Regions from separate parts of the Paenibacillus sp. FW507-14B1B genome, predicted to be linked through region 2. Evidence: riboswitches for the same ligand, from Rfam matches in the RefSeq annotation. Region 2 holds a riboswitch; each other region holds the start of a gene.
What was found. Region 2 has a riboswitch for cobalamin ahead of AC3WJJ_RS14840 (ABC transporter substrate-binding protein). Riboswitches for the same ligand answer to the same signal wherever they lie in the genome.
Positions count from the first base shown of each region.

Region 1: another riboswitch for cobalamin. It lies ahead of AC3WJJ_RS11980 (S-layer homology domain-containing protein); the one in region 2 lies ahead of AC3WJJ_RS14840 (ABC transporter substrate-binding protein).
Region 3: another riboswitch for cobalamin. It lies ahead of AC3WJJ_RS08075 (anaerobic ribonucleoside triphosphate reductase); the one in region 2 lies ahead of AC3WJJ_RS14840 (ABC transporter substrate-binding protein).
Region 4: another riboswitch for cobalamin. It lies ahead of AC3WJJ_RS16475 (ribonucleoside-diphosphate reductase subunit alpha); the one in region 2 lies ahead of AC3WJJ_RS14840 (ABC transporter substrate-binding protein).

Region 1 is NZ_JBYSWS010000002.1:791,240-799,099, reverse strand. Features, by position in the region: gene AC3WJJ_RS11995 (carbohydrate ABC transporter permease) at 1-262, shown strand, start outside; gene AC3WJJ_RS11990 (carbohydrate ABC transporter permease) at 319-1,152, shown strand; gene AC3WJJ_RS11985 (phosphotransferase) at 1,341-2,264, shown strand; cobalamin riboswitch at 2,346-2,545, shown strand; gene AC3WJJ_RS11980 (S-layer homology domain-containing protein) at 2,692-7,245, shown strand; gene AC3WJJ_RS11975 (DUF4430 domain-containing protein) at 7,326-7,860, shown strand, end outside.
Region 2 is NZ_JBYSWS010000002.1:1,334,839-1,342,698, forward strand. Features, by position in the region: gene cobS (adenosylcobinamide-GDP ribazoletransferase) at 1-787, opposite strand, end outside; gene cobU (bifunctional adenosylcobinamide kinase/adenosylcobinamide-phosphate guanylyltransferase) at 784-1,356, opposite strand; gene cobT (nicotinate-nucleotide--dimethylbenzimidazole phosphoribosyltransferase) at 1,353-2,423, opposite strand; gene AC3WJJ_RS14840 (ABC transporter substrate-binding protein) at 2,493-3,494, opposite strand; cobalamin riboswitch at 3,739-3,949, opposite strand; gene AC3WJJ_RS14845 (histidine phosphatase family protein) at 4,033-4,626, opposite strand; gene cbiB (adenosylcobinamide-phosphate synthase CbiB) at 4,617-5,594, opposite strand; gene AC3WJJ_RS14855 (adenosylcobinamide amidohydrolase) at 5,591-6,313, opposite strand; gene cobD (threonine-phosphate decarboxylase CobD) at 6,330-7,421, opposite strand; gene AC3WJJ_RS14865 (hypothetical protein) at 7,615-7,788, opposite strand.
Region 3 is NZ_JBYSWS010000001.1:1,697,528-1,705,387, forward strand. Features, by position in the region: gene cymR (cysteine metabolism transcriptional regulator CymR) at 1-91, opposite strand, end outside; gene mnmA (tRNA 2-thiouridine(34) synthase MnmA) at 384-1,493, shown strand; gene nrdG (anaerobic ribonucleoside-triphosphate reductase activating protein) at 1,587-2,087, opposite strand; gene AC3WJJ_RS08075 (anaerobic ribonucleoside triphosphate reductase) at 2,084-4,306, opposite strand; cobalamin riboswitch at 4,466-4,639, opposite strand; gene AC3WJJ_RS08080 (PCYCGC motif-containing (lipo)protein) at 4,699-5,244, opposite strand; gene crcB (fluoride efflux transporter CrcB) at 5,296-5,649, opposite strand; gene crcB (fluoride efflux transporter CrcB) at 5,646-6,047, opposite strand; gene AC3WJJ_RS08095 (replication-associated recombination protein A) at 6,085-7,392, opposite strand; gene AC3WJJ_RS08100 (hypothetical protein) at 7,612-7,755, shown strand; gene AC3WJJ_RS08105 (HelD family protein) at 7,828-7,860, opposite strand, start outside.
Region 4 is NZ_JBYSWS010000003.1:168,195-176,054, reverse strand. Features, by position in the region: gene AC3WJJ_RS16490 (hypothetical protein) at 205-831, shown strand; gene AC3WJJ_RS16485 (DUF817 domain-containing protein) at 960-1,760, shown strand; gene AC3WJJ_RS16480 (ribonucleotide-diphosphate reductase subunit beta) at 1,832-2,863, opposite strand; gene AC3WJJ_RS16475 (ribonucleoside-diphosphate reductase subunit alpha) at 3,870-6,203, opposite strand; cobalamin riboswitch at 6,398-6,626, opposite strand; gene AC3WJJ_RS16470 (MTH1187 family thiamine-binding protein) at 6,926-7,231, shown strand; gene AC3WJJ_RS16465 (YuzF family protein) at 7,764-7,860, opposite strand, start outside.

The DNA of each region.
Region 1 (7,860 bases), 540 kb from region 2:
TACGAGAATCATTGTTCCTTATATTAAGGGCACCATTACAACGAACATGATGCTGGTTACACTGCAAACGCTAGGGGTATTTGGACTGATCTATGCAATGACTGGCGGTGGGCCGGGTACGTCGACAACGACATTGCCTATTTTTATGTACAATCAGGCTTTCGTTAATTATCAGCTGGGTTATGGAACTGCAATTTCATTGTTACTGCTGTTCATTGGTATTGTCCTCAGCCTACTCTATATTCGATCGATGAAAGAGTAAGGGCTGACGCAGAATACTTCCGAAGCATTGATCACCAAACTTTGAGGAGAATTCATATGAATGCCAAACAACGCAAAGTAGTCTATCGAATCATGCCGTATACGATACTTACCATGATCGGGATCTGCTTCATACTGCCTCTTCTATGGGTTCTAGTGGCATCCGTAGATGCCAATGCGATGCAGTCCTTGAAACTCCCGGAGCAAATAACCGGTTCTAATTATATTGAGGTGATCACCAGTAGCGAGAATCAGCGTGCTTACCTCATTGGTCTATTTATGTCCCTCGGCCAAGCCGTACTTGTCGTGTTACTGTCGCTGCTTGCGGCATATCCATTATCTCGTTATCAGATGAAGTATAAGAAGCCGTTTATGCTGACGATCTTGTTCATGACATCCTTACCGATCACAGCTGTAATGGTCCCTGTCTATCAATTGTTTCTCGGTTTGAAGCTGTACGATAGTATTTTTGGCGTTATTTTATTCTATGTCGCATCGTCCATGCCATATGGAATATGGATGATGAAGAACTTTATGGATTCCGTACCGAATGATCTAGAAGAGGCTGCTTGGGTTGACGGGGCTTCAATCTTCACCGGAATGCGTAAAGTAGTGGCACCTTTAATGGTGCCAGGCATTTGTACGGTTGCAATCTTCACCTTTTCGGGAAGCTGGGGTAATTTCTTTGTGCCCTATATCCTGCTCCAGTCACCAGAGAAATTCCCGGCGTCTTTAAAGCTGTATCAGTTCTTTGGACAATATGGCATGGTCGACTATGGAAGTTTGGCTGCATTTTCGGTACTGTACGCCATACCTGCGATTATCCTGTATATACTCTCACAGCAGTTTATGTCCAAAGGATTTGGGTTACAAGGCGGGACGAAAGGGTAGAATGCGAGGAAGTTCTATGATTAGAAAATAGATAGTGTACAATTGAAAAATATTTAACCATGTCCATCCCGGACGTGGTTTTTTATGCCGCAGCTCACTTAATTGATGAGTAGATTAGGAGTTGCTTTTTTACAATGCATATCTAATGATAGTGATTAGTGATTTATCCTAAGTGGGAGGTACACATCATGGATGAGGTATTTACGGGAATACCGAGTGCAGAAACATGGAAGATTGTAGAGGAGATCCATAAGGGCTGGTCAACAGACAAGAAATACTACATCCAGGCGACAGACGGTTCGGAAATGCTGCTTCGAATGTCTGATATCTCTCAATACGAGAAGAAGCAGTTCGAGTTCGAATCGATGAAGCTGCTGGATGGCATTGATGTATCCATGTCTCGGCCTATTGAATTTGGGCTATGCAATAACGGTAAATCCGTCTTTTCTTTACTCACTTGGATGGAAGGAGAGGATGCTGGTGAAGTTATCCCTCTGCTGAGTGCGAAGGAGCAGTATCTTATCGGTGTGAAGGCAGGTGAGTATTTAAGACGAATCCACCAAGTCCACGCCAATCATGATGAACAGACATGGTCAGAATACTATAATCGCAAAATCGATAAATACATAACGAATTATAACAATTGCGGCATTCATATAGAGGGAGATCAGACGATCATGCGTTACGTGGAACAGAACCGCTATCTATTAGATGATCGGCCTAAAGTTTTTCAGCACGGAGATTATCACATAGGAAATATGGTCGTTACATCCTCTGGAGAGCTTGGAATCATTGATTTTAATCGGTTTGATTATGGAGACCCATGGGAGGAGTTTAATCGTATTTCTTTTGATGCAAGTGTGAGTGAGTATTTCGCTTCGGGGCGTATTAATGGTTATTTTAATCATGATGTACCTGATACCTTTTTTAGATTGATGGCTCTGTATTTGGCAAGTAACCAGCTTTCTTCGGTTCATTGGGCCATTCCTTTTGGACAAGAAGAAGTTGATTTTATGCTCAAAAGAGCTTCCGAAGTGATGAGTTGGTACGGTGGATTTCAGAAGCATATACCTAGCTGGTACGCGGCGAGTTACGTGGAGTGTGAAGAATAAGTATATTATTTCAACAAAAGAAAAATATTTTCCTTGGTAAAAAGTGATATATTAATTAGAATGAAAAATATAACAATCAAATATGGAACATGCGAAACAGGTGTCAATTGTGGAATGGAACATTCCATCTCATGATTGGTTAAAAGGGAAGTGGGTGAGAATCCCACGCGGTCCCGCCGCTGTATAAGAGGAGTCCTTGCAACAATGCCACTGGGAAACTGGGAAGGCTGCTAGGATGTTGATACTTGAGCCAGAATACCTGCCTGTTTTGTCACACCACAACTCTACGATGGATAGGAAGGTGTTTATTAGTGCTGGCTGAATATAGCTGTGTAATCTATTAGACCTCTTAACGATTCAAGTTGAGAGGTCTTTTTGTGTTATTCGAAGTAGAGCGAAAGATGAATTGGAAGGATGATGGATTGAGATGAGAAAAAATAAATTAATCGCATGGCTGCTGATCATAAGCATTGTAATGACAATGTTCACGAACGGGATGACGGTATCCTACGCGGATGAAGCTGACACTTCCGTTGCTCCAATAGAAGAGCTTACTACTGTTAACAATGATCCGATTGAAGCAGTAGATACAGAACCCAAGGAAGATACAGAACCTCCGAGGATTACGATAGATGGGATACAAGATAAACAGACAGTATCATCTAGTGAAATAAGCTTCAAAGTTACAGTAACAGATAACGTGTACACAGACATTATTCCGGAAGTCGCAGTGAATGATGACGTCATTACTGCGGTGAACGAGGAGTACGGAGTTACTCTACAGGATGGTACGAATCGTGTAACCGTAACGGCTATCGATGGCGCAGGGAATGAGACAGAGGAAAGATTTACGATCACCAAGAAGATAGACACTGTACTACTAGCTAAAGAACAAATGAATAAGAGCCTTGCTTATATTCTTAACACCGTTAAAAATCCGGTTTTTGTGAACGAGTGGTCGATTCTAGCGCTAGCACGAGCTAACTATCCAGTACCTGATGACTACTACGAGAAGTATTACAACAATGTGGTATCTAGTGTTGAAAAGAAGTTACTTGAAAATAATGGTAAGTTGCATAAAGACTATAGTACTGAGAACTCAAGATTGATTTTGGCTTTAAACTCCATAGGTAAAGACAATACGAATGTTGCTTCATACGATGTAAGCAGTGCACTAGCAGATTATGAATTTGTTATAAAACAGGGGATAAATGCGACTAGTTTTGCTCTTATCGCGTTGGATAGTAATCGCTCTGAAATGCCTAATTTAACAGGAGATGGAATCCAAGCGACAAGGGAGAAATTTATACAGAATCTTTTAGATAAAGAGATTGCTAGTGGTGGGTGGAATTCAGACCCAGATTATACTGCGATGGCGATCCAAGGGCTAACCCCTTATTATGAATCCAATACAAAGGTAAAAGAAGCAGTCGATCGGGCTATTGCATGGTTATCCTCAGTTCAGACAAGTGATGGAGGTTATAAGAGTTGGGGGACTGCCAATAGTGCTAGTGTAGCGCAGGTTATAGTAGCGTTAACAGGTCTTGGTATCGATCCTCAGACGGATTTGCGATTCATTAAGGATGGAAACACTCCGTTAGATGCCTTATTGACATTTGCAGTACCGGATGGTGGCTTTAAATATTCGAAAAATGGCGTTGTAATGAGTATGGCTACGGATCAAGCGACCTACGCTCTAGTAGCCTACGATAGATTCAAGAACGGTCAGAACCGTCTCTATGACATGACTGATGTTCAATCTGAACAACCAGAACTTCCAGAACAACCTGAGTTTCCAAAAGATTTAGTAGTGACATTGCCATCTGGTGATCAGCCAGCAGTTGCTATTCCGAACGATAATAATAATTATATCGTTCCTATCAAGCCAGAAGATAGCAGTAAAGAAATCACGGTAACCATCCCAGCGGATAAGAATTCAAAGGTTAGTACGCAACTACCTTCTAATAGCAGCCTTCCAAAATTAGAGGCTTCAAAGGGTAATGTATCTGTCGTAATTCCGAAAGGCACTCAGGTCACAACGGGCGACGCTTCAGCATTGGAGTTATTAACTTCAATCCATAAGACGGATTCTGCTTTAAAAGATCAGATCAAACCAATTATTCCAGAGGAACATAAGCTGGATGAGATTGTTCAGGCATTCACAATGGGTGGTAAGGGTAAGATCGAATTCAGCTCCTTCATTACCTTAACCTTCAAGGGAATGAGCGGGAAAGAGGTTGCCTATATCCAAGACGGATCAGCCCACGCAATTTCGAAGTACTCAGGCGATGAGCAAGGGTTGAGCAGTGGGAAGAAAGAATATGCCTATGATAGCGGAAAAGACTTAATCGTCAAAACGAAACATTTTACAGACTTTGTCGCTTACACAACAAGTGTAATTGAAACGCCAGGTAACGGGGGCGGTACGACACCGAAGCCTACACAATATGTGACCTTGTCTGTAGATAAACTTTCGATTAACAAAGGAAATGTAATTTCAGCTGTAACCGTTGAGATTCAGTCTGGTGACACGGCTTGGAGTGTGTTGAAGAGAGAACTGGACAAGCGGAATATAAGTTATTCCTATGACTGGCCCGAGCAATATGGAAGTGTATATGTAAAGTCCATTGCTGGTGATGGAGAATTTGATCACGGAAGCGGTAGTGGCTGGATGTACAGTGTTAACGGTTCGTTTCCAAGCTACGGAGCGAGCAGTTACACCTTAAGTGATGGTGATCGTCTTCAGTGGCGCTACACGACGAACTTAGGAGCAGACTTAGGAGAAGACCCTGGTAAGTGGGAAGGTACCTCAGGAGGATCGACATCGGTTGCTCCAGGTATCGTGGTTGATTCGAATGATAAGACCCCGGTTATCCAAGTTCCGAAGGATATTTCAGCGGACTATACCATAAACATCACACAAGCGCTGAACCAAAAAGATCAGATTACCATTAACATTCCGGACGTTAAACATCGAGTATTCCTGAATTTGGACGAAGTGAAGAATGCAATACCTGCAGTTAAGGTGGTTAAGGGGAAAATTTCAGCAATCATTGAGAAGGGCACCCTTTTCAAGTCAGGTGATCGCAAACTCGAGCTCTTTACAGCAATCAATAGTCAAGATACACAATTACGAGAGTTGATTAAAGGCAGTATCAAAGTAAATGATCAGCTTGATCAGATTCACCATGCTTTTGTTATGGGCAATAAGTCAAACCAAGCTTTGTTCGATAAGCCGCTGACATTCATCGTTCAAGGTGGCAAAGGACAGCTTCCAGGCTTTGTTGAGAATAACAAATTCTCAGCAATTGAGATTTATGACACGGAGGAGCATGGAAAGCAGGCTGTAAATAGCACCGAGAAGAAAGCTTTTGCCTTTGTTAAGAATAACGACCTGTATATAAGAGCTAATCATCTGACAACCTTCGTTACCTATACGACTTCGAAGTCCGCAGTAGTTAAGCCTGTGGATTTGAAAGATGTCTATAGCGATGCCAGTACCATTTCGTCATGGGCATACAGTGCGGTAGGCGAGGCAACAGAGCACGGATTTATTCAAGGTAATCAAGGGAAGTTTAAGCCGAAATCTGCAATCACGAGAGCGGAGTTCACCAAGATATTGGTTTCTGTTCTAGGGTTAGATCTAAACACAAGCAAAGGCATCACCTTTAAAGATGTCTCTCTGAATGATTGGTACTATCCTTATGTGAATGCAGCTTATAAAGAAGGATTAGTGGCTGGGTTTAATAATAACTTTAATCCAAGCGATATCATAACTAGGGAGCAAATGGCAGCAACGGTTGTAAGAGCACTCGGACTAGAACCTACGAAGCCGTCCGCAATTATTAAAGATATCAATTCCGTATCGAAGTGGGCTAGAACGGATGTTGAAACGATTGTTGCTCTAGAGTTGATGCTTGGTAGTGGTAATCAATTCAAGCCAAAAGACGCCGTAACAAGAGAGATGGCAGCGGTCGTTGCTGTGAAGGCATATGATTATAAAGATAATGGTAAAGAAGAAGATACGAATACTAGCGACGCTGTTCATCAAGAAGTAAAGAAAAAGATCCGAGAAACAGCCTCATATTTGCAGAAAGAAGTTAAGGATCCGGTCATAGCTAGTGTTGGTGGAGATTGGACTGTGTTTGGACTGGCTCGTTCAGGTGTATCCGTACCAGATGCTTACTATGCTCGATACTATGCCAATGTAGAGAAGATCCTGAAGGAAAAGTCAGGTAAGCTTCATAGCGTCAAATATACGGAATATGACAGAGTCATCCTTGCTTTAACTGCCATGGGGAAGAAGATTGATAATGTCGCGGGTTATGACTTAATCAAGCCGCTTGCCGATTATGAAACGCTTATCAAACAAGGCATTAATGGGCCAATCTTCGCTCTTATTGCATTAGATAGTAAGAACTATGAAATACCCGTTGTTAAAGAAGTAAAGACACAGACGACTAGAGAGAATCTGATCGGTTATATTCTGAATCGTGAGCTTAGCAGCGGTGGTTGGGCACTCGGAGAACGTCCTGATGTCTCTGACCCAGATGTTACAGGGATGGTACTTCAAGCTCTTGCGCCATATTACAGTTCAAATCCAAAAGTGAAGGCGGCTGTGGACCGCGGTGTTGCATGGTTGTCCAAGACACAGACTGCTGACGGAGGTTTCTCAAGCTGGAGCTCTACTAATTCTGAGAGCATAGCACAGGTAATTGTAGGCTTAACCAGCATAGGAATTAACCCACACACGGATGCCCGTTTTATTAAGAATGGACACTCTCCTGTTGAAGCTTTATTGAGTTTTGCTGCGCCAACTGGAGGTTTCTATCATGTGAAATCTGGGGGTACAGGAAATGGTGGGGCTAAGCCAGGTGAAGTGGATCTTATGGCTACCGATCAGGCGTTTTATGCTCTGGTTGCGTATGAGCGATTTATAAATGGACAGAACCGTCTCTATGATCTGACAGATGTTAAATAAATACTAAAATTGTAAATTGCAGAGCTAAGCAAGGGTAGCGTATATACCCTTGCTTCGTTATTTAAGGTGGGAACAAGCATATGAACAAGAAAAAATGGATAGCTGCGATTGTGATCCTTGGTATTTTGGCTATCGCATTCTTTTGGGGTGGGGATGTACAGAAAAGTCCGATCAGCCTTGAGGACAGCAGCTCTAAAGTGCCTGTTGCAGACGAAGTGGCATCCTCTCAGACTACTGAAATCACTCCGCTTGAAGAAGAAGATAAGCAAACTAAGCCACCGGTCATCACTGACAAACATGATTCTAAGCTCGAATCGGAAGTAAAGAAAGAGCAAGGAGACTCCAAAGACCCAGCGGACTCTAAAGAGTCGGAGCCTGAGGAGAAGTCTAAGTCAGACCAGTCTACAGAATCAGTCAAACCATCAGATAATGCAGAAGAGAAGCCAGCAGTGAAGAAGCCTGTGGATACAGTAGAGAAGAACACGGAACCACCTAAATCAAGCACATCCACAGACAAGGCTAACGACTCTACAACGAAAGTCCAGGATAAAGACAAGCCCAAATCAGAACCAACCAAACCGGATATCAAAGAACCGACTACTAAGCCTAACAAGG
Region 2 (7,860 bases):
CAAGTATGAGCAAACCTATCACTTCGAGGAATTCATTAAGAGCCCCGTAAGTGTCACCCGTTAGTCCTCCTAATGCAAGATGCAACTTCCGAGCCAGCCATGTTCCAGCAGCCCCCATACCCAGTGGAAGCAGAATATATCCAAAAATCGATAGAATCATCGAATGGTTATCCATTTGGATCAATGGAGCTATTAAAGCGAATATCCCTGACAACAGCATGGCGATAAGCAGTGTTGCCCGCTGCTGACTTTTGTCTATATCTTTAAACTGTCCTGCTAGGCCACCTTTACCACGAGCTAATGGCCACGCTGACATTGCACGAACCATGAACCATCGGCTCCAAATCAAGGGAAGAATGAATAGCCCCGAATATTGCGTGCCGCCATTAAGCAAGGAGTAGATTAATGAGAGCTTTAACATTAACAGCAGCACACAGGCAATCACACCCATAGCCCCAACGCGGCTATCTTTCATGATGTCTAGCATCTGCTCACGAGATCGATAACTGAGGATCCCGTCTGCCGTATCCATCCAACCATCCAGATGAAGTCCACCTGTGAACCATACCCATAAGATGAGGGTCAATACTGCAGCAGGCATTATAGGCAATAAATACGAAAGTCCTGCACCAGCAGCCCATACCACAAGTCCAATAGCAGCGCCAACCAAAGGATAGAATTTCACACTTTGGCGAAAAAGTGCTGGTGTATAATCCAGATTAGCTCTTACTGGAAAGCGTGATAGAAATTGAAAAGCGGCCGCAGCCGCTTGACCCCATCTCGTCATAATCTGTACTCCCTACTCTTCAACTCTATAGGTATACCCGCTGTTACCAAGAATACCTGTGCACTACTTCGAGATATAGCCTGATTCATGTAACCCGCTAAATCACGATACAATCGACCCAATGGGTATTCTGGTACAATGCCGCTGCCCACTTCATTCGTTACCAGAATTAATTCACCAGAATACCGCTCTGCTTGGTCTACAAGACGAGCAATCTCGGCTTTCACCTTCGCTTGTACATCTTGCTCACCTTCCCATGAGAGAAGAATATTAGATAACCACAGAGTGAGACAATCGACCAACACAGTCGGAGGAGAGTCTACTTCGCCTTGGCATAACTCATGCCAATTACTTAGGAGTTCGACAAGCTGAATAGGCTCTTCTACATTTCGCCAAGCATAGTTCGCTAGACTTCGTTCAAGCTGATGCAGAGCAATACGTTCCCTCATCTCATCATCAAAAGCTTGGGCGGTAGCCACATACACAGCAGACGGGGACTTCGATATACATAGCTTCTCAGCAAAACTGCTCTTTCCGCTTCTTGCACCGCCTGTCACGAGTGTGATCATGAATCCTTCTCCTTGGTTTCACCTGAGATTCCCGCACTTTCAAAGGTTGCCATCTCACGAACAATCCGGCATGCTGCATCGACAAGATGAAGACATAATACACCGCCTGTACCTTCCCCGATTCGAAGATCTAAATCAAGTACGGGCCGAAGATTTAACTCTTCCAGAAGACGCCGATGTCCCTGCTCATGAGAAGCATGAGATACAATCATGTAATCTGCCGCTACTGGGCAGATGGCTTTGGCAAGCAATGCTGCTGCACTCGAGATAAATCCATCAATAATTACAGGGCAGCCATTTACTGCTGCGCCAAGAATAACACCAACCAAACCTCCGATTTCAAGACCGCCTACTTTAGACAGTACATCTACCGGATCATTGGGATCAGGGCTATTCACCTCAAGTGCTCTTTCAACTACGGATATCTTGTGTTGCAAACGAGAGTCATCAATGCCGGTTCCTCGGCCTACAGCATCCCTAACTGAAATGTCAGAGAGTGCACAGATTACCGCTGAGCTGGCCGTCGTATTTCCAATTCCCATTTCACCTGTAATAAACAACTGTACTCCGCGCTTAACCGCATCTTCAACAACCTTAACACCGACCATAATGGACTGCATTGCTTCATCGTAAGACATTGCAGGACCCTGTGCCATATTCGCGGTACCGTACCGGATTTTATGCGACAGAAGATCAGAGTGGGACAGCTCACTATTCACCCCAATATCCACACATACTACTTCTGCACCCGCTTGTCTGGCTAGAACGTTAACCGCTGCACCACCCGCGAGAAAGTTATGAATCATTTGAGGTGTAACTTCCTGTGGAAAAGCACTCACACCCTCATCGCAAACACCATGATCGCCTGCCATGATAATAACTTCTCTTCGGTCAAATGAAGGCTTTATGTTTCCCGTAATACCCGCGAGTTGTATCGCCATTGCCTCCAGTTTGCCTAGGCTGCCGGGTGGGACCGTCAGGTTATTAATATGCTGTTTCGCTAATTCCATGGCGGATTGATCCAACCCTCGAATTTCTCCGATACGTTCCATGACACTTTGTCTCATACATCATTACTCCTTTAATTACGCTTAGATGTAAGCAAGCATCCATTAGATAGTGTCAGCTTACTTCCTTTACTTCTTCATCAGTTCAGGATAAATCGCATTAGCAATTTCCTTAAGTCCTTCCGTTACACGTGGCCCTGGACGACTTACCAGGTTATCATCAAGACCATAAATCGCTTCATTCTTCACAGCTGTAATTTGATCCCAACCACTACGTGCTTTAATGATTTGGTCCAAAGTTTCCTTTGTTTCCTCATTCACAACATTCTTGGAGAACAAGATGACATCCGGATTATCTTTAATGATCTTCTCTTCACTAATTTCGTTCCAGCCCACCGTATCCGCAGCGACGTTAACACCGCCTGCTAAGGTGATCAGCTCATCCATAAACTCTCCACTACCTACTGTCCAGCCTTGGGAGAACTCGATGTACACCTTTTTCTTTTGCTCAGGTGTAAGTGATTTTACAGCTTCCGTTACTTCTTCACGATCCTGCTTGATCTTGTCCACGACTGTCTTAGCTTGTTCTTGATGATCTGTGATCAGACCAAAAGCTTCAATATTTGCAATAACATCATCTACGGTTTTCGGATCTGTCTTGTAAATCGTAATTCCTAGATCACGCAAATGCTGAGCTGCTTCTGCACTCATAGAGATTCCTGTTACTACGAGATCAGGTGAAGCGGCAATAATTGCTTCTTCATTCGGATTATATAGACCACCCATTTTCGGTTTCTTTGTAGCCGCTTCTGGATAATCATCGAAATCCGATACACCAATAACTTCTTCATCAAGTCCGATTGCAAACAATGTTTCGGTCTCCGCAGGCGAGATCGATATAATCTTCTTCGGTGCTTCTTTAAATGTAAGGGACTCTCCTGTAGCATCCTTAACGGTTAAAGGATACTCCGTCTTGAGCGTCGTTCCTTCTTCAGCCGGTGGAGTTACTTGTTCTGTTGATGTGGGGTCCGTTGTTGGTTTCGGCTCCTCATTACTGCCACAAGCCGCGAGCGCTAGTACCATTATGATCGCTAGTGCGCCTGTAGTCCAATTCTTCCATAACTGTTTCATTGTTATTTCTCTCCCCTATCTTCTTTTTAAGTATGGTTTGTGAGACGTGTCTCTTGTGATTTCAATGAACCTTTTTTACGAAGTCTGTGCAACAAAAAAAACCTGATCTTCTTATCATTAAGAAAGAATCAGGGATTACGTCTTAAGGACTTATAGTCAATTGATGACCATCTGTTCCACAGGCATAGTACCGAGTCATACCACAGTACTTCCACAAGCCAAACGTAATCCTTTCCTCGAAGGACTGTCGTACTCTTATAAGGCAGGTCTCCTGACTCACAGGTAATCGATATTCTCACCTTCCCATTCTACTTAGGCGCAGAACAGTGGTACATCGAGAATATCCCTGTTTCACAGTGGCGGGACCGTGTCGGAATTTCACCAACTTCCCTTTTAACTAGGAGCAGAAGCACTTTACTTGGCTCTAATCCTAGACCTTATAAGTTCATATTCATTTAGATACAAGCCTTACCTCTCAACTCATGATTATAGGTTACATATGAGTAGCTTACAACCCTTTGTAACGGATATTGAAGGCTTAACCACGGCTCCCGATCCATGTCTCATCCACATGTTTTAGCTTTAGGATGAGCAGACTTCCAGGCTCAGCTGTAAAATCCCAGAACGATGAACCCGGTATAGTCATCGCTGCAATCTGTCTAATCACGCCTCCATGTGTGACGATAAGTATCCGATTGTTCTCATTATCAATGCCCATATCATGAACTAGACTATCTAAAAATTCTGCTATCCTCTTCTGAAAATGCCCCCAGGATTCACCTCCCGGCGGTGTCACAGACTGAGGATCATCCAGCCAATTCCGATACAGGGGTATATGTTTCAACTGATCGTAGGTCTGACCCTCCCAAGCTCCGAAATCCATTTCTCGTAACCGCTTATCGAAGACTACCTGTTCAGTTGTAGATGTATACACCTGTTCTAATGTTTCCCGGCATCGCTTTAAGTCACTGCACAATATTTGACGAAATGTCATTCCTTCAAGTTCTTCCCTCAATGGTAAAAGCGCAGTCAGCGATTCTTGAAGCAGTCCGATATCGGTGTGACCTAAATAGCGTTTCTCCTTATTCCACTGTGTTACACCGTGCCGAATACATACCAGTTCTAACTCCATAATGCTCCACCTACTAGCCAAAAGATCATTAAACTTAGTAATAGAAATAGTATTGATGCAGTCAACATCAATCGATTGGTTATCAGGATATCATCCTTATTCATTGGACGTGTATACTCGCCCATGTAAGCTCGAAAAGATACGACACCATAATATACATTCTCGCCCCCAAGACGAATTCCTAAAGCTCCGGCTACAGCTGATTCTGGAAATCCACTGTTGGGACTCGGATGAAGACGTGCGTCATGCCTAATCGTTCGGTACGACCGTCTGTAATCAAGGCGGTGCATCCAGCTGCTAACAACGAGCAGTAATGCCGTTATACGTGCTGGAATGAAGTTAGCGATATCATCTAATCGAGCAGAAGCCCAACCCAAATGGATATATTTATCATTCTTGTATCCAACCATAGAATCCAGGGTGTTTACTGCACGATAGGCCATAGCAAGCGGAGCTCCTCCGATCAGTGCGTAAAATAGTGGGGATACGATGGCGTCTACAATATTTTCCGCGACCGTCTCAACGGTTCCCCGAACGATTTCAGGCTCATCCAAGTGTGCTGTATCCCGTCCCACAATCATACCGAGTGCTTGCCGTGCGGCAGGTAAATCCCCCTGTTTCAGATGGTTGTACACGCCCATTCCTGCATCCCGCAGTCCTTTCGTAGCAATTGTTGTTGCAATCAACACAACCTCGGCTAAAATGGCAAGCCACGGATGAATGAAATACAATCCCTTAAGTAGCGCCCAAGTAATAAGCAGCGAACCTCCCACGATCATGACTGGGAACAGGATACCTGCTTTTTTCAGATGGCCTGGTTTAGTGAAGCGACTACGAATCCACTTCTCCAATCGCTTAATTGCATGCCCCATGCCAATCACGGGATGAGGAATCCATCTTGGATCTCCAATGATGAGATCTAACAGGTATGCCGCACAGAGAATGAATGCAAAGGTCCATTCCATCATGATCGCCTCACTCCCGGAGCCTTGAAGCTTTCGATTACGGTTCCATACACCGTGCGTCCGATAGCAGCTCCAAGATCTGTGGCTGTTCCGCAGTATCTATGCTCGGCTGGATAGGCATTCGACTGACTAACTCCTAGCACGATTGAATCTGTCGTTGTCCCTGTCGCAATTAGGCCATTCTCTGCATCACGTATGCCGAGATCTGAAAGGGCAGCCGTCTTCGCTTCAACAGCCGTAATAATGGCATTCACCATCGCTGCTTGAGACATTCTTGCATCAATGACTAACATGATGTTTATCGTTCCAGGCTGATACACCGGGTATGTCGTTCGCGCCGATCCAGCACGTGCACCGTTGGATACTCCAGCTGTCGTACAGCAAAATACGGAAGCATCTTTATCTGTTTCTTCAAGAACAGCTGCATATTCCAAGCGAACGGCTGTCAGTAAGCCTGCCGTTGATTGCAGGGAATAGTCCCATTCATGGAACAGTTTCCTTATATCTTGTTCCGGATTACTGCAGTTGTACAATCGATCCACATATATATTAGCGATCCGATCAATCTTCCCCATACCTCCACCGTGTATGGCACTACTAAGACCATCTAGAAGGGTGGGAGCCTGAAGTTGTAAATGACGTTCATGCTTGGTCAAGATTAACCCGGGAACAGCCACAGATCTATACTCCATTTTGTCATTATTCAAAAAAGGTGTTGTCATGATAAAACTCCTATTCTCAACCTGCATTCTTGAGTACATGCTCTATTTCGGTTAGAAATATTCGATTAGCTTCCGCATCTTTAACAGCGATTCGAACATGGTTATCTCCAAGTCCTGGATACATCGCGCAGCTTCGAATTAATATGCCTCGCCGTCCAAGCTCTTGCTGCATGTCAACTGCCCGCCAAGGGTTAGGCAATTTCAACAATAAGAAATTAGCTTCTCCTGGACTGACCTCACACCCCAGTGCACTTAGCCCTTGGATTAAGCGTGCACGTTGCTCCGTAATGAGCTCCATCGTACCCAGTTCAAATTCCTTATCACAATCCAGTGCCGCCTCACCCGCTAGCAGTGCTAGACCATTCACACTCCATGTTACCTGCTTTCCAGTCATGAATTTAATGACATCAGGATGAGCTAACGTATAGCCTAATCTCAGACCGGGAATCGCATAAAACTTCGTCATCGACCTTACCAGTATCGTTCGCGGGTAGTTATCCAGTTCCGTTAATAAAGACGCCTGTTGCTCTTCTGCAATGAAGTCAATGAAGGCTTCATCGATAACAAGATAGGTATGTGATTGTTCAGCCTGTTCAGCTAACAGACGAAGCTCTTCTAGTCGGTATTGTACGCCGTTTGGATTGTTAGGTTGTCCGAGAAACACCAGATCCACTTGCTGCATAAGCTTCCCAATGTCCTCTACCGTCGCCTTCCAATCCAGTTCAGGTCTACCGCGTACCGATTGTACTTCGATATCAAACTGTTCCGATAGTTGACGATATTCAGAGAAGCAAGGTTCTACAATGCCCACCGTTTGAGGATACAGTCCCAGAAGTATGAGAGACATACACTCAGCTGCACCATTGCCTACACAAATGTGTTCTTCACGAATTCCTAGTTTATGTCCTAGAATCTGCTTAAATTGACGATGTCCGGGATCTGGATAACGAATAATTGAGGATAACGCTTGTCCCAATTGCTCAAGCACTTGTTTAGGTGGCCCAAGCGGATTAATATTGGCACTGAAGTCGAGGAATTGGCCCTCTTCTAATCCATATGTCTCCGCTGCCGTTTCTAAATCTCCCCCGTGACCATAACGTTCTAACATACCGATTACGCTCCTGACTTAATGAATTCAATGATGCTATTATCGCGCTGAAGCTTCGAATGCGTCAATGAGAAGTCAAAAATGACATAGAAAAGAAGCTTCCCTGTTCCTGACTGAACTTATAGGAAGCTTAGTTATATTGTAAACACTTGATTCACTCGCTGAAAGGGTAATCACAGCATTCCTGATTACTCTATCCACTGCTTACAAATTGGACTATTCCGATCGTAACCAATAACAAAAATATAGCTAATACAATGGTAAGCAAGATTTTCAATACATTCATACCATTAGATCGATTCTCAAGTTGCTTCTCAAGCCGCTCTAATCGCTCTTTAAGTTCTTGCACTTCCCTCTCTTGTCCCATGTAATCCTCCTTAGATTCACATTGTTACCTCTTAAGATCCTCCATTTATATGGAGCACACACAACAAATATA
Region 3 (7,860 bases), on a different contig from region 2:
TACTCTTCAGTGAAGTTGGCCCTTCACCAAAACGGGAGGCAAGCTCCATCATAATTGTTAATCCATATCTTCCTTTAGTTGATATCTTCAAAGGGTGACACCTCTCTCGAAATTTTATATATAATATTTCTCATCTGTTTTGTTGGTTTGAGGCGGAAATAAGGGTTAAATCTCCGGTGCATCAGGGAAAAGTAGCATAATCTCCCTATTCCGATCATTCCCCTCTGTATATGGTAACATAACCACAGCCCCTATGGGTAATAATACACACCTATTTTTGAAAAATGTTCACCTGGAGTGGACACACGAAGAGCGTGTGAAGTAGGCCAGGTTGTGATAAAATACGTCCATGGGCATAAATCAATACGAAAATGGTGATGACGATGTCAAAAGATAAACAAAACACCCGTATCGTTGTCGGCATGTCGGGAGGAGTCGATTCCTCCGTAACAGCACTGCTGCTGAAGCAGCAAGGATATGAAGTGATCGGGATCTTTATGAAGAACTGGGACGACACCGATGAACTTGGCTACTGCACGGCCGAAGCGGACGCTGAAGATGTCCGTCGTGTATGTGAGCAGCTCGATATTCCCTACTATACCGTCAATTTTGAAAAGGAATACTTTGATAAAGTATTTTCCTATTTTCTTGATGAATATAAGGCCGGAAGAACACCAAATCCAGATGTTATGTGCAACCGGGAAATTAAATTCGGTGAATTCTTAAACAAAGCGCTGGATCTTGGAGCAGATTATGTTGCAACAGGACACTATGCTCGCGTTGTCGAAGAAGAAGGGAAACTGCACCTTCTTCGTGGCGTGGACAACAATAAGGATCAGACCTATTTCCTGAACGCTCTGAATCAAGATCAGTTATCTAAGGCTATGTTCCCCATCGGACATCTTCCTAAGCCAGAAGTTCGCCGTCTAGCTGAAGAAGCAGGTCTTTATACAGCCAAGAAAAAAGACAGCACTGGTGTATGCTTCATCGGTGAACGAAACTTTAAAGAATTCCTCGGCCATTATCTCCCCGCTCAAGGAGGAGAGATGATTGATATTGTTACAGGCGAAGTTAAAGGTCGTCACGATGGTTTAATGTATTATACCCTGGGACAACGCCAAGGACTCGGCATCGGTGGATCAGGATCTGGTGAGCCTTGGTTTGTCGCTGACAAAGATTTGGAAAAGAATGTGCTCTATGTAGTCCAAGGAGATCATCCTAGCTTGTATTCCACTGGCTTGATCGCCTCCGGCATCAATTGGATTGCAGGTGAGGAAGCTATGCCCAAAGATTCCTTTACCTGCTCCGCAAAATTCCGCTATCGTCAGCCGGATCAACAAGTGACGGTAACGCCAAGAGAAGACGGTACTGTTCACATAGCGTTTGACAAGCCTCAAAAAGCCATTACACCTGGACAAGCCGTTGTGTTCTACCAAGGCGAAGAGTGTCTAGGCGGCGGGACCATAGAATACGCTGAGAAAGTACCGTACTAAGTAAAAATTACGGTTTACCCAAGAACCAAAAAGGCATGTCCCTGGCAGATTCATGTGAACCTGAGGGACATGCCTTTTTGGGTTATCGATCTATTATAAATTCATTTCGACTACTTGCCCTTTATCTACACTTCGCGAGACATCGACTAATCGCTGATTCCGACTTCCTCGGAAAGGTAGGGAAGTATCTTTCTCTCGTTCATAAAACTTGCCGTCAACGATGACATCACACATTAAAGCTAAGTTTTTAAGCATCGGTTGCTTCATTACAGCTTCGAATGTAAAGCCAGTGTAAGCCCATACGTCTTTATCTGGACATTTTCTCTTGAAGTCTGACAAAAAGTCAGCACATTCTTCCGCCGAGAAGAACGGATCACCTCCACAGAGTGTAATTCCGTCAAGTAGGGGATTAGTGGCAATCTCCTTCAAAATCCGTGACTTCAACTCTTCAGTAAAAGGCTCACCCGCTTCAAAATCCCAGGATTCCTGATTGAAGCACCCAGGACAAGCATGGCGGCAGCCGCTGATGAACAGAACAGCACGTACACCTTTGCCCTCATTTATACTTTCCGGAATATAGCCACAGATGTTCATTGGTGCTTAACCCGATCTTCAACTTCAGCCTGTTTAGCTGAATTGAAACGTTCCGTATAGTTACCCGTTAAGTATCCCGTTACCCTGCGTAGACGGTGGAACAGCACCTTGTCCTCACCCACACCACATTCCGGACATGTGGATCCGATAATCCCCTCATAATCACAGACAGGACAACGGTCCAGTGGGTGATTGACCGAGAAGTAACCGATGTCTTGCTTAAGTGCGAACTGTACAATGCTTTTGAAAGCCGCTGTATTTTGCCGGGCATTTCCATCCAGTTCCACATAGGATATAGCACCTGCATTACATAGCTTGTGAAATGGTGCTTCCCACTCGATCTTCTGAAAAGCCGCTACAGGATAATATACCGGGATATGGAATGAATTTGTATAATACTCCCGGTCGGTTACACCAGGAATCTGGCCATAAGTGCTTCGGTCCATCTTTGTAAATTTTCCGGATAAGCCCTCTGCTGGTGTGGCGAACAGCGTGATGTTCAGATTGTATTTCTCACTCATTTCATCACAATAGACACGCATACACTTGATCACATCAAGCCCGAGCTCTCTTACCTTCTCATCCTCGCCGTGATGATATCCTGTCAAAGCTTTCAAACTTTCCGCAAGTCCAATAAAGCCAAGTGCGAGCGAACCGTGCTTCAAGAGATCAGCTACCTTGTCTTCAGGAGCTAATTTCTCTCCACCTTCCCACACACCTTCACGCATCATAAAATCAGAGGCCTTTGCCGGCTGCTTGGCTTGAATCTTATAGCGATGAATTAATCCTTCAACAGCGATTCTCATATAGTGCTCCAGGCTTTGAAAAAATCCATCCAAATCCGCTTCCTCACGTTTACCCAAAGCTATGCCATGATCAATTCCTAGACGTACCAAGTTAATCGTATTGAAGGATAGATTCCCTTTTCCACTAAGACGATTCCTACCAAACCGATCAGAGATGGTACGTGTCCGGCAACCCATCGTTGCAATGATGGTATCCGGGTCCTCCGGACGGTAATAGGGCAGATTGAAAGTCGCATCCACATTGACAAAGTTCGGGTATAAACGACGACTGGAGCATTCTATTGCTTTTAAGAACAGATCGTAATTGGGGTCCCCTTCTGACTGGTTAATTCCTTGCTTGCACTGGAAAATATGTTGTGGAAAAATCGGAGTTTCCCCTCGACCAAGTCCCTTCATCGTCGCTTCAAGCAGCGCATGCGACACCAGCCGTCCTTCCGTAGAAGTGCACATTCCATAATTTAATGAAGTGAAAGGAATCTGGCCACCGGCCCGGCTGCTCATCGTATTCAGATTATGAATGAGAGATTCCGCCGCTTGCTTCGTTTCGTTCACCGTCTCCTCGTAGGCGAATGAATAAGTACGCGGGAATTGTTTTTGCAGTAAAATATTATCCATTATGAGTTCTTCATCCAAGAGATCCGACCCTGAATTCAACTCTCCTTCACCTAGATAGTTCAGCCCTTTCCGAAAATGCTTACGGAAGGACTTCCCTACATACGGTGCTAAATCCCAATCGATCTTATTGCCCGATACTCCGCCAAATTGGCTGTTCTGCTGGGATTGGAATATGATTGCAACAAGAGCCATAGCGGTCATAATACTCTGTGGTGAACGCACTGAACCATTTCCGGTATTAAATCCATTCGCGAGCAATCGATCAAACGGAATAAAGATACAGTTCGTTGTTCCTAAAGCATATTGATCCAGGTCATGGACGTACACATATCCGTTTTTTAACGCTTCTTTTAGATCGGGTGGTAACATGAACGAACTTGCCATCCACTTAGCATATTCCGAACCGATCCGGCTCATTTTCCCGCTGAAAGATTCCCCGTTCAGATTCGCATTTTCCCGGAGCAAATCCATGTCCTTTACACCGATAACATCATTGCTGATCTTGTACAGCTCTCCACGCTTCATACGTTCCAGATCGCGTGCCTCACGGTATTCCTTATACGCTTTAGCCGTATTCTCGTGTCCGATCTTCTTTAAATACTGAATAACGAGATCCTGTATGGCTTCAACCGATATTTGATTCACGCTGCTTGTCTCGTCTTCAACCATCTTAGCAATCCGAGATGAGGCATCCTCTTTAGTTATTCCTTCTACGGCCTCAAATGCTTTGTCTACCGCTCTCATAATTCGTTTAACATCAAAATCAACCTGTGTTCCATCTCTTTTAATAACTTTCATGGTTATTCTCTCCTCCTACTACTAAAGCACAAATAAAAAGAAGCATGCTGCCGCTTAGGTTTACGGTAGACATGCTTCATCCAAGAATCCGGTATATAAATCAAGACAGACCAAGATACCTATTCCTACCTGAAACACCCTCCTATCAACCGTAGGCAATACAGTGTTGTCATAATGGCAGGTATCTGGCTTCAGTACATTTGGAAAGAGATGTTCAGGCTCGTACTATTCTTTCGCGAGTACCTGTTACAGTGGCGGGACCGCTCCGGATTCTCACCGGATTCCCTTTTAAGATCGGAACGTATCCGATCACCATTAATCACTATATGTAGTTGTCATATCAAAAGATATAACAATATATAGGTGATTAACTGTAACAATAATCACAGTGCCTAGTTAACTTCTGTCGGCATAGGCGTTGGCGTAGGCTTTGCATAGCCCGTCTTGTACTTCTCATCAATAGCATTACGGATTTCAGTTAGGCTTTTTCCTTCACTCTTCATTTTGGCAGATTCAACAGCGATCTCAAGACAAACGCCGCAACGTGTACCATGATCATCCCACACAATGCTGCCATCTTCTTTAACCTCATCAATAAAGCAATTCAAGTTGCTATCATGCCCAGCGCTTTCTCCACATCCGCAATAACATGGAATCCATGGGAGTACATCTTTCACCTGAGCAGCGAGCGCATAAATTGTCCGGAGTTCGTCACTTTTTCCATTCAAAAAAGTTGGCAGATCTTTAGCAGATGCTGTCATCTCCTGAATATCCCCGTTGGCAAGAGTCGTCTGTCCCGCATGCTCATGAGTAGCTTCTGTCCCTGTTTTGGAATTTGCCTCGCCTTTACCTTCAGTTTTACCAGCACCACATCCACTCAGAAGTAGACCAGCAGATAGCATCAGAATCACAAATTTTTGTTTACGCAAACTCTTCATCCTCCCCAAATGAAATATAAAACAAATAATTTAGTAGAGTACTCTCATGCTTTATGTTGTTATCGCTAGTCCCGCCCATGCTCCTGCAAGTCCAAGGATTAACGATATAAAAACATATAATAAGGTTTCTGTGTAACGTTTGTTTCCTGCCAAGGAGATTGCCTCATAACCAAATGTTGAAAAGGTAGTAAAGGCACCGCAGAACCCTATTCCTAAAATGCTATACATCACTTCAGGAATCCGCTCAGCAGAGCCGGCGAGTATCCCAAGAATGAAAGAACCTACCACGTTTACAAGCATGGTGGCCCATGGAAAAGAACCTCCTGCTCTTTTTCCAATCCAGATGCCAACGCTATAACGAGCAATTGCCCCAAGGACACCGCCTAACCCAATCCATAAGATCATGTCGTCTCACCTTCTCGTGCTGATCCCATCGTTCGTCCCAACCAAACACCGATCAGAGACATGAGTAGTCCGCCGATGACACTAAGCATCACATAGAGCGCAGCTACGAGCATATGGCCCTGACTAGACAACCTTACAGTATCCACCGTAAATGTAGAAAATGTTGTGAAAGCTCCTGTAAAGCCCGTGCCTATTAGCAACCGAATCTCAGCAGAAATCCGGGTGGAACGTAAGCCATAGGTTAAGAACCAACCCAGAAACAAACACCCCATCAGATTAATAAGTAGGATAGCAGCCGGGAATCCGCTGGCTGGCAGTGGAACTATTTCACCCAGACCATAACGACATAATGTCCCGGCAAATCCTCCCGCACCTACGAAAAGCAAGTTTTTGTTCATACGAAATCCCTTCCAATACGATTACATGAATCCCCTGTTAATCATCCTTACGCAAACGCTGATTGTGCGAAATCTTAGCCTCGTTGCCCTGCTCGGTCGCTTGGTAAAATACACGACGTGCCAGCTCTTTAGGCAAATAATCCTGCTTCACATAATGCCCAGGGAAATCATGAGGGTACTTGTATCCTGCATGTCCGAGCTTCGCGGCTCCTTGATAATGGGTATCCCGCAAGTGAAGAGGTACCTCTGCTGATTTAAGATCTTCAATTGCAGAAGTGGCGCGCGAAATAGCCGTATATACCGCATTTGATTTCGGGCTCTCTACTGCAAAAAGAATCGCCTGCGCAATGTTCAACTTCGCTTCAGGCCAGCCGTTATGACGGTAAGCATCTAATGCACTGACAGCTTGTACCATCGCCTGTGGATTGGCTAGACCGATATCCTCACTACTGGCGGCAATCAACCGTCGAATGAACACCATCGGGTCCATGCCCAGCTTCTCTACTGCATACAAAAACCAGAAAAGTGCTGCATCACTAGAACCACGTATACTTTTATGGAAAGCAGATAATACGTCGTACTGCGTTGACTCATCGGCTCGAACCGTTGGACGCCGAATGGATTCCTCGGCCACTTCGAGCGTAATATGGACCGTTCCTTCCTTAGTTGGAGGTGTTGTCATTGCTGCCAATTCGAGTGCATTTAATGCCCTTCGAATATCACCGTTCGCCATCGAAGCAATGTGCTCAAGTGCATTCTCGTCAACCTGCAGCTGCATAAACCCAAGTCCTCTAGCCTTGTCCTGAAGCGCACGCCTCATAGCAATAAGGGAGTGTTCTCTTGTTAGCGGCTCCAGCTGGAACAAAGTCGAGCGGCTCATGAGAGCCCCGTTCACATAATGAAACGGATTCTCGGTTGTGGCACCGATAAAAATGATAGTCCCTTTCTCAACTGCAGGTAGCAACGCATCTTGTCGGGAACTGTTGAACCGATGTACCTCATCTAGAAACAGAATGGTTTTGGTACCGTACAAGGACTTGTTGCTCTGAGCTTGTTCAATGACCTCACGTACCTCTTTCACTGTTGCCTCTACCGCATTAAGTCGAACAAACTCGCCTTGCGTATGCTTCGAAATGATGTGAGCTAGCGTTGTCTTACCACAGCCCGGCGGACCATAAAGTAAAATGGATGATACCTGATCCGCTTCTATTGCGCGCCGAAGCAGTTTACCTGGTCCTACTATATGTTCTTGTCCAATATATTCATCGAGGTTTGAGGGACGCATCCGATCAGCCAGCAGCCGGGAATCGCGATCCTCTTCACGACCGAGAGAGAATAAATCCATCATTACACATCCTTGCCTATAATCATCATTGAAAACTATGATCTTGATTCTGTTACTTATCATATCACAATCTGGTAATCACATCGCCACTGTAAGCAAAGCCTAAATTCTAATAAATCCCAAACTTTTCTGGATGATCACTCGTTTAGGGACAAACTTACCTGCACACAATCTAGCCTATAATGTACCCAAATATATGACAAAAGAGGGAATAGAGAAATGAAAAGACGATCACTGAGGATCATCGTCCTCATTGCACTAATCATACTCATTGCCGTTACACTTTACCGATTTATAGATAATTTAGGCCAGTCTTATCAACAATTGGGTCTAACTCAATACAAAGAACCGGTGGTTGTCTAAACCACCGGCCCCCTCGTAAAGCAGCTAAATCAAGTTCTTTTGTTAGCTGCTCACTCAATTGATTTTTTCAACTTAAACGCCTTCTGGCCATCCCTGTGCTGCAAT
Region 4 (7,860 bases), on a different contig from region 2:
AATACGGTGGTCGACATTTAATATGAAGGATGAGTTATGGAGAGGGGAACCTTTTCAGGCTCATCCTTTTTTGTGAATAATGATTGATGTATCTACTGAGATTATGAAGTTGATATATATTTATATATGAGTATGAAATCGGCTAAATCCCCGAGTGGTGTACACTCTATATTTGCGGTAAAGTCTTCCAATAGGAGGGGTGTTATGCGTATTTTGGCCTGTATGTTTATCATATTGTTAATTTTAACGGGATGTGAATCAGAATCAGATGGGCCCGTCATGAAAAGTAAGGATGGACCTACAAAAATCACACAGAAACCAGTTGATCTATTCAAGGGTGAAGGAGCAAAGTTCAAGTTATTTCTAGGTGATATGTCTGGTGCTTTTAAGTTGCGATATGAAGGGGATAGGCCCCATGCAAGCTTGGACATCGATCTATGGAAGGAGGGTAAGAAGGTAGGTTCAGTCGGATCTATAAGGGATTTGTTCTTTGAATCGGTAGACGGGAAGACAGAGGGTGAAATAGAAGTCATCGTGTCTTTGGATGCCATTTCTATTGATGGCCAGGCTGATGATTTGAAGATAAAAGTTAGCATCCAAAATGAATCGGGCGCAAGTCTCTCTACGTTAACGACTCCATGGGATCAAGCTTTGACCGCACGAGGCGTGATTCAAAATCAAGAACCGAAGACATTCACTACTGAAGAATCTATACATTTATGGGGAATGCAATCAACGAGCAATCAAAAAATTCAAAACTTGGATTTCTCACCTGAATCGTTAAGCCGTATTGAGCAGGCTATTATTTTTACGCTGCGATTTGAAGATTGATTTTAAATTCTAGTGGGCCCTATACTAGTCCCTATTTCATTACAAACTCGTTACGGTGATGTCATTAATATCCGTTATGATTGTGGTACGCTTGGAGCTTCTGAATAGATAGTTAGTAGGAGGTATATATGACATTCATCCGTAAACTATGGGCGTTCGGCATACAGCAGGCGCTGTCGTGTATTTTTCCAGTGATCATCTTCGCTACACTTGCGCTGACCAAATATATAGAAGTTCCAGGACTAGCGCGTTATGACCTGATTCTGATCATCTGCCTGCTCGCTCAGATCGGCATGGTAGTTTTTAAGTTGGAGACATGGGATGAACTTAAGGTTATCTGCGTGTTCCATGTGATTGGGCTTATGCTGGAGCTGTATAAGGTGCATATGGGGTCTTGGTCATATCCGGAGGAAGGTTGGAGTAAAGTTGGGGGAGTGCCACTATATAGCGGCTTCATGTATGCGAGCGTTGCCAGTTATATTTGTCAGGCATGGCGCCGGATGAACCTGCGGATAACGGGGTGGCCATTACCGATTCTGACTGTATTAATAAGTGCTGCTATTTATGCTAACTTCTTTACGCATCACTATATATGGGATTTTCGTTGGGTGCTGACTGCACTGCTCTTTATTGTATTTCTCAGAACGGTTGTGCAATTTGATGTGCAAGGTACCACCTATCGGATGCCGCTAACGTTGTCTTTCTTGTTAATCGGATTCTTTATCTGGATTGCAGAGAATATTTCAACGTTTCTGGGTGCTTGGACATATCCGGGACAGGAGAAAACATGGAGTTTGGTACATATCGGGAAGATAAGCTCATGGTTTCTGCTGGTTGTGATCAGTGTGATTATTGTGGCACAGCTGAAGCATCTAAAGATGGAGATAGGTGGGAGGAGGAAGGAAGCACCGAAAGGAACGGTATTGTAATTTCATAGATCAAAAAACCTCCGTACCCTTTCCAAAAAGGAAGAATACGGAGGTTTTTTGATGTGTTTATATTATAGATCGTCGAATCCGTTGTCGTCGCCGACTTTACCGTAGTTACGGGACTTCGCTTCGAAGAAGTCTGTCTTGGTTGCGTTCAAAGCTTCGTCGGAGAAAGGCTTAATCCAAGGCATGCAGTTTACATCTACGCCTTCATAAGCTTTTTCCATGCCCATCATTTTCAGACGACGGTTCGCAATGTACTTAATGTAATCGGACAGCTCGTTCAGGTCAATGCCGCGAACGTTGCTGAGTGTGTAGTGAGCCCAGTTTGTTTCGAGCTCAACAGCACGGTCGATTGTGCGGTACAAGTAGTCCATGTTCTCTTTGGAGTTCAGTTCAGGGAAATCAACAAGTAGCTGCTTGAACACTTCAGCGAAGAAGTAGCAGTGTTGATTCTCATCACGCTGAATGTAAGAGATCATCTGGCTTGTCGCCATCATCTTCTGGTCACGTGCCAGGTTGTAGAAGAAGGCGAATGTGCTGTAGAAGAAAATCCCTTCGAGAATCAGGTCAGCAACCATAGATTCGAAGAAAGTCTGTGGTGATGGATTATCACGGAAAGACTGATAAATATCTGCGATGAAACGGTTGCGATCTAGAAGAACCGGATCATGCTTCCAGTATTCAAAAATCTCTTTTTGTTCTTGCTCCGATACGATCGAAGAGAGAACGTAGGAGTAAGATTGGTTGTGGACAACTTCCTGTTGACCGATGATTGCCGAGATCGCTTCAAGGGAAGAATCGGTGAAGTAGCGTTTTACATCCCCAACGAACATCGTCTGCATGGAATCAAGCACAGCTAGCAAGGAAATGTTAATTTTGAATGTGCGCTGTTCTTCCGGATCAAGGCGTGGGAACTGTGATGCATCTTTGGACATTGGAATCTCATCAGCGATCCAGTGGTTCAAGAGTAGCACTTTGTATAGTTTGTACATGTGCGGCATACGGATGTCGTTCCAGTTCAGAATACCTGAACATTCACCTTCGATGATACGAGTGGATTGGTTAGGGGCTTCCGTATTAAATATTTTTTGCATTTGCATGCTTAATCTCTCCTTGGAGGCCGGATATCTGGGACGGAAATCCCCTCTACAGCCGCTGTTGTTATCCCTTTGCTTGGGATTTGTATTCATAGAGGTCGCAAAGGGATAACAAAGGCAGACGTAAACTCTTCCGATGGGATATCCTTAGCCGATGTAGTCTTTAAATGATTTAGTTAGTATATTCAATTGCTGGTTTGCGGATCGCCCGCTTACAGCAGAAGGATGGACGAAGTAACATAAACAACTCACAGGTTATGCACTAACCCACAGCGTATCCCGTAGGGAGAGCGCTCTGAGCAGGTATGAAAGGTATAGAAGCACAGAGTAACTCACAAGTTATGCACTAAAATAGCGCAAATCCCAAAGGGAGGGCGTTCTTAGCAGTTAGTAACTCTAAAGAACGCCTAATTCACAGGTTATGCACTAAACTCACAGCGATTCCCGAAGGGAGAGCGCTCCAAGCAGGTAGTAGAGGTAAAAAAGCGCAAAATTAACTCACAAGTTAAACACAAACGTGGAGCAAATCCCGAAGGGAGAGCGTTCCTAGCAGTTAGCAACACTAAAGAGCGCCCATGTAACTCACAAGTTACGCACAAACGTGGAGCAAATCCCGAAGGGAGAGCGTTCCTAGCAGTTAATAACTCTAAAGAACGCCCATGTAACTCACAAGTTACACACAAATGTGGAGCAAATCCCGAAGGGAGAGCGTTCCTAGCAGTTAATAACTCTAAAGAACGCCCATGTAACTCACAAGTTACGCACAAACGTGGAGCAAATCCCAAAGGGAGAGCGTTCCTAGCAGTTAGTAACACTAAAGAACGCCCGTGTAACTCATTATCTTCGCTCTAAAGTAGAGCGTTCCCGAAGGGGAGTAAGCGCTCCTTACACCAGCAAGCCGTACCTCAACCCAAATCACTCCTTAATCGAAGCTCTATTTCCGGGTGTCCAGAGGGCAGAGCCCTTGGGGCCCTCCCTTGGAAGGGAGGGTTTGGGAGGGATCGAAAAATCAGCTAGCACATGACTCACATTCTTCAATCGTAAGCGCACGGCTACGTACATAGTAAGTCGATTTCAAGCCGGCTTTCCAAGCATGAAGGTGAAGTTCCAGGAACTCAGAAGCCTTGATGTCCGGACGAACGTACAGGTTGAAGCTTTGCGCTTGGTCAACGTGACGCTGACGAGCGGCTGCCATTTTGATGGACCAGTTCTGATCGATCAAGAAGGCTGTTTTGTAATACCAGATCGTCTTTTCGGATAGGTCCGGAGCTGGGTTAGCAATCTTGTAAGTTGTTTTCTCTTCATAAGAAAGAAGTTCGTACAGTGGATCAATACTTGCCGTAGAGCCAGCGATGATGGAAGTCGATCCGTTTGGTGCGATCGCGAAGAGCCATGCGTTACGAACACCATTCTGCTGCACTTCTTGCTGCAGTTCACGCCACTGTTCTGTTGTTACATATTTGCCTTCATGCTCACCATCGGTGTAACCACGGAACGTGAAGTATTCACCGTTCTCCCAGTCAGAACCTTTGAATTTCGGATAATGACCTTTTTCTTTGGCCAGTTCCATACTGGATTTAACGAGCAGGTAGTTGATTTTTTCATACAGACTATCGTTATAGGCAACCGCCTCATCAGATTCCCAGCGAATACCTTCAAGAGCCAGCAAGTGATGCAGACCGAAGGTTCCGAGACCGACTGCGCGGTATTGGCTGTTCGTGTATTGTGCTTGCAGTACTTCGATATTATTGATGTCGATAACATTGTCGAGCATACGCACCTGAATGGGTACGAGACGTTCGAGCACACCCGCTGGAACTGCACGAGCCAAGTGAATGGAGTTCAGGTTGCAGACAACAAAATCACCAGGAACTTTGGAGATGACGATGCGAGTCTGTCCATCCTTGGTTACAAGCTCTTCTTGTTCCACAACGGTAGCCGATTGGTTCTGCATAATTTCAGTACACAGGTTAGATGAGTAAACCATACCGTGTGCGGAGTTCGGGTTAGCGCGGTTAACCGTGTCACGATAGAACATGTACGGTGTACCGGTTTCTAGCTGGGATTTCATAATACGTTTCATAATGTCGATGGCTTGAACCGTAATACGGGAAAGCTGTGGATTCGCTACAGCCTCTGCATATTTTTCACGGAATTTGCCTTCGCCAAGTTTCTCGTCATAGAAGTCTTCTAGACCGAGCGGACGACCGTTCTCGTCTTTCCAACCCATTACTTTCTTCACTTCGTGCGGGCAGAAGAGACTCCACTCATCACGAGCTTCAACAGCTTCCATGAACATATCAGGTAGACATACGCCGTGGAACACGTCATGTGCTCTCATACGCTCGTCACCATTGTTCAGCTTCAGATCTAGGAAGGCAAGGATGTCTTTATGGAATACATCCAGATAAACGGCAATTGCACCTTTACGTGTACCAAGCTGGTCTACGCTAACAGCGGTGTTGTTCAGCTGACGAATCCAAGGGATAACGCCGGAGCTTGTGTTCTTGTGTCCACGAATGTCTGAACCACGGGCACGAACCTTTCCAAGGTAAACGCCGATGCCGCCACCCATTTTGCTGAGACGAGCTACGTCCGTGTTGGAATCGAAGATGCCTTCAAGTGAGTCATCCACGGTATCGATGAAGCAGCTGGACAGCTGACCTGCTACCTTCTTGCCGGCGTTGGACATGGTTGGCGTTGCTGCGGTCATATAGATATTACTCATTGCCCAGTATGCTTCTTTAACAAGATCCATACGTTTCTCTGCAGGCTCTTTGTGCATGAGGTACATGGCAATAATCATATAACGCTCTTGCGGAAGCTCCATCACACGACCATCAAAATCAGTAGCAAGATAACGCTCAGCGAGTGTCAACAGTCCGATATAGTCAAACAGTAAGTCACGGGTATAATCAATTGTTTCTGCGAGTTCTTCAATTTGTGCTTTGGTATAGCATTCCAGAAGCTCTTCACGGTAGATACCTTTTTGCACCAGCTCAGTAATGAGAGGATATAGGTTACCGTATGGCTCGTCCGGATAAGCTTTGTAACGACGATGGTTAGCCGCTTTTTTATATAAGGATGTCAAAAGCGAACGAGCCGCTGCGAACTTCCAGTTCGGTTCTTCTTTAGTAACAAGCTCGAGTGCCGACATGGTGAACGCATTGCTGATCTCCTCACCAGTTACTTGTTCGCCACGGAGTTTAGAATTCACACCGCGAAGCAGTTGCTCCTTATTCAGCATGTCTAGTTCATTCAAAATCCGATCGGCATATACAGAGAGGCGATTTGGATCAAAAGCTAATTGACGGTTGTTCGGTTTAACTACGATTTGGGGCATGGGTAAATCCTCGCTTTCTTAGGGGGAAATGGGAAAAAGAACATTAAAAAAACATTTTCCAAACCTTAGGAAGGCTGAAAATGTTCGTATGCGCTGTGGGTGAAGTGTGCATAGTAGCTTGAGCCGCCGTTTTAGGGCTCGCTGATATGTACAGACGCAGTAAGAGAACACTTTCCTAATTTCCCGTAGGATAGGTGCTTTACTGTATACAGGCAGGTCTCCTGACTTGGGGTATAGAGTTCGGCGCCTTCCCAAAGGTCTAACGCAGCCTTCAGTGGCTTAAAGCCGAAGTCATCTCAGAAACGCAAAAAATGCGATCTAAAACCCTTTACAGTGGCGGGACCGTGATGGATTTGCACCATGCTTCCCTATTAAGTGTGACAACTCTATGAAGTGTCAAACACCTGCATACACTATATTTGGTTGATGTTTATTAAATTTAACCCAATATATTGTGCTTGTAAACTCTTTTCTTAAAAATAGACGCAAGGTGAATTATAGCAAATGAGGAGGGAAATCGCCAATCTGCAATCCGCCAAAAGAGGGTGAGATTTCGCACATTTTGACGAATTACGACCTTTTCTAAGGAGATACACGCTTTATGAGTCATTGCGTTTGAGAGCATTATTTGAACGAGAATCGGTTCATATGAGAATTTGAAATGATGTCCTAGACTGGTACAATAATGTTATGTAAAAGCCTATATTAGGAGGTTATCGTCCATGGCCATTGCTGAAGTAACTGTCATTCCGATTGGAACGGCTACAACAAGCCTAAGTATGTATGTTGCAGAGATGCAGAGGGTGCTGCAGAAGCAGGAGAGAATCTCATATGAATTGACGTCAATGAGTACAATTATCGAAGGTGAATTGAGCGATGTATGGCAGGCTATTGCCGCGCTTCATGAAGCGCCATTCTTATCCGGTGCCAAACGTGTATCCACAGCTGTCAAAATCGACGATCGCCGGGATCAAGCTTCATCAAGCAAACAAAAGCTTCAATCTGTTCAAGACAAGCTGGGTGGTTAACAAGGAGAGTATATGTTTTAGCTCAACTCTTTTCGGTAACCTAGCTATAAAGGGATAATTAGCGCAGCTCTCTGATATGGGGGTTGCGCTATTTTGCTATTGTTGAATTGACATAATTAAGGTGCATTCACTCCTTGCTGCTTTTAAAAACCTAATACTGGAGGATATAACCTAAAGGTATTTTGTGTGTTTATATATTAAGCCTATTAAAAATACCATCGCCATGAATTACTGTAATACTGGTGGGTGGTACGTAATATACACATATTAAGTCTAAAAAGTGGCAGGGAGCTGAATATCATTTCTATCGAATTAGCAACCATTACAGCAGTATCTATTATTGTGATATCTAGTACCTACCCGTTCTTATACTGGAGAAAAACAGGGAGTAATCGGTATCTTAGCGCAGGGTATAAACTCGTTTTTCTCATACTATTTATGTTGTTATCTGCATTTATACTTCATTTAATAGTCTAAAAAAAAGGATAAAATGATCAAAAAGAGCTGCGGATCTGCAGCTCTTTTATATTTATTATTCAGGCATAATCCATACAATCTCAGCGATACGAACGAAGAATTTTCTACCTCTAGTTTCGATAATGACATGATCTGGTTTTACGCCAGCAACG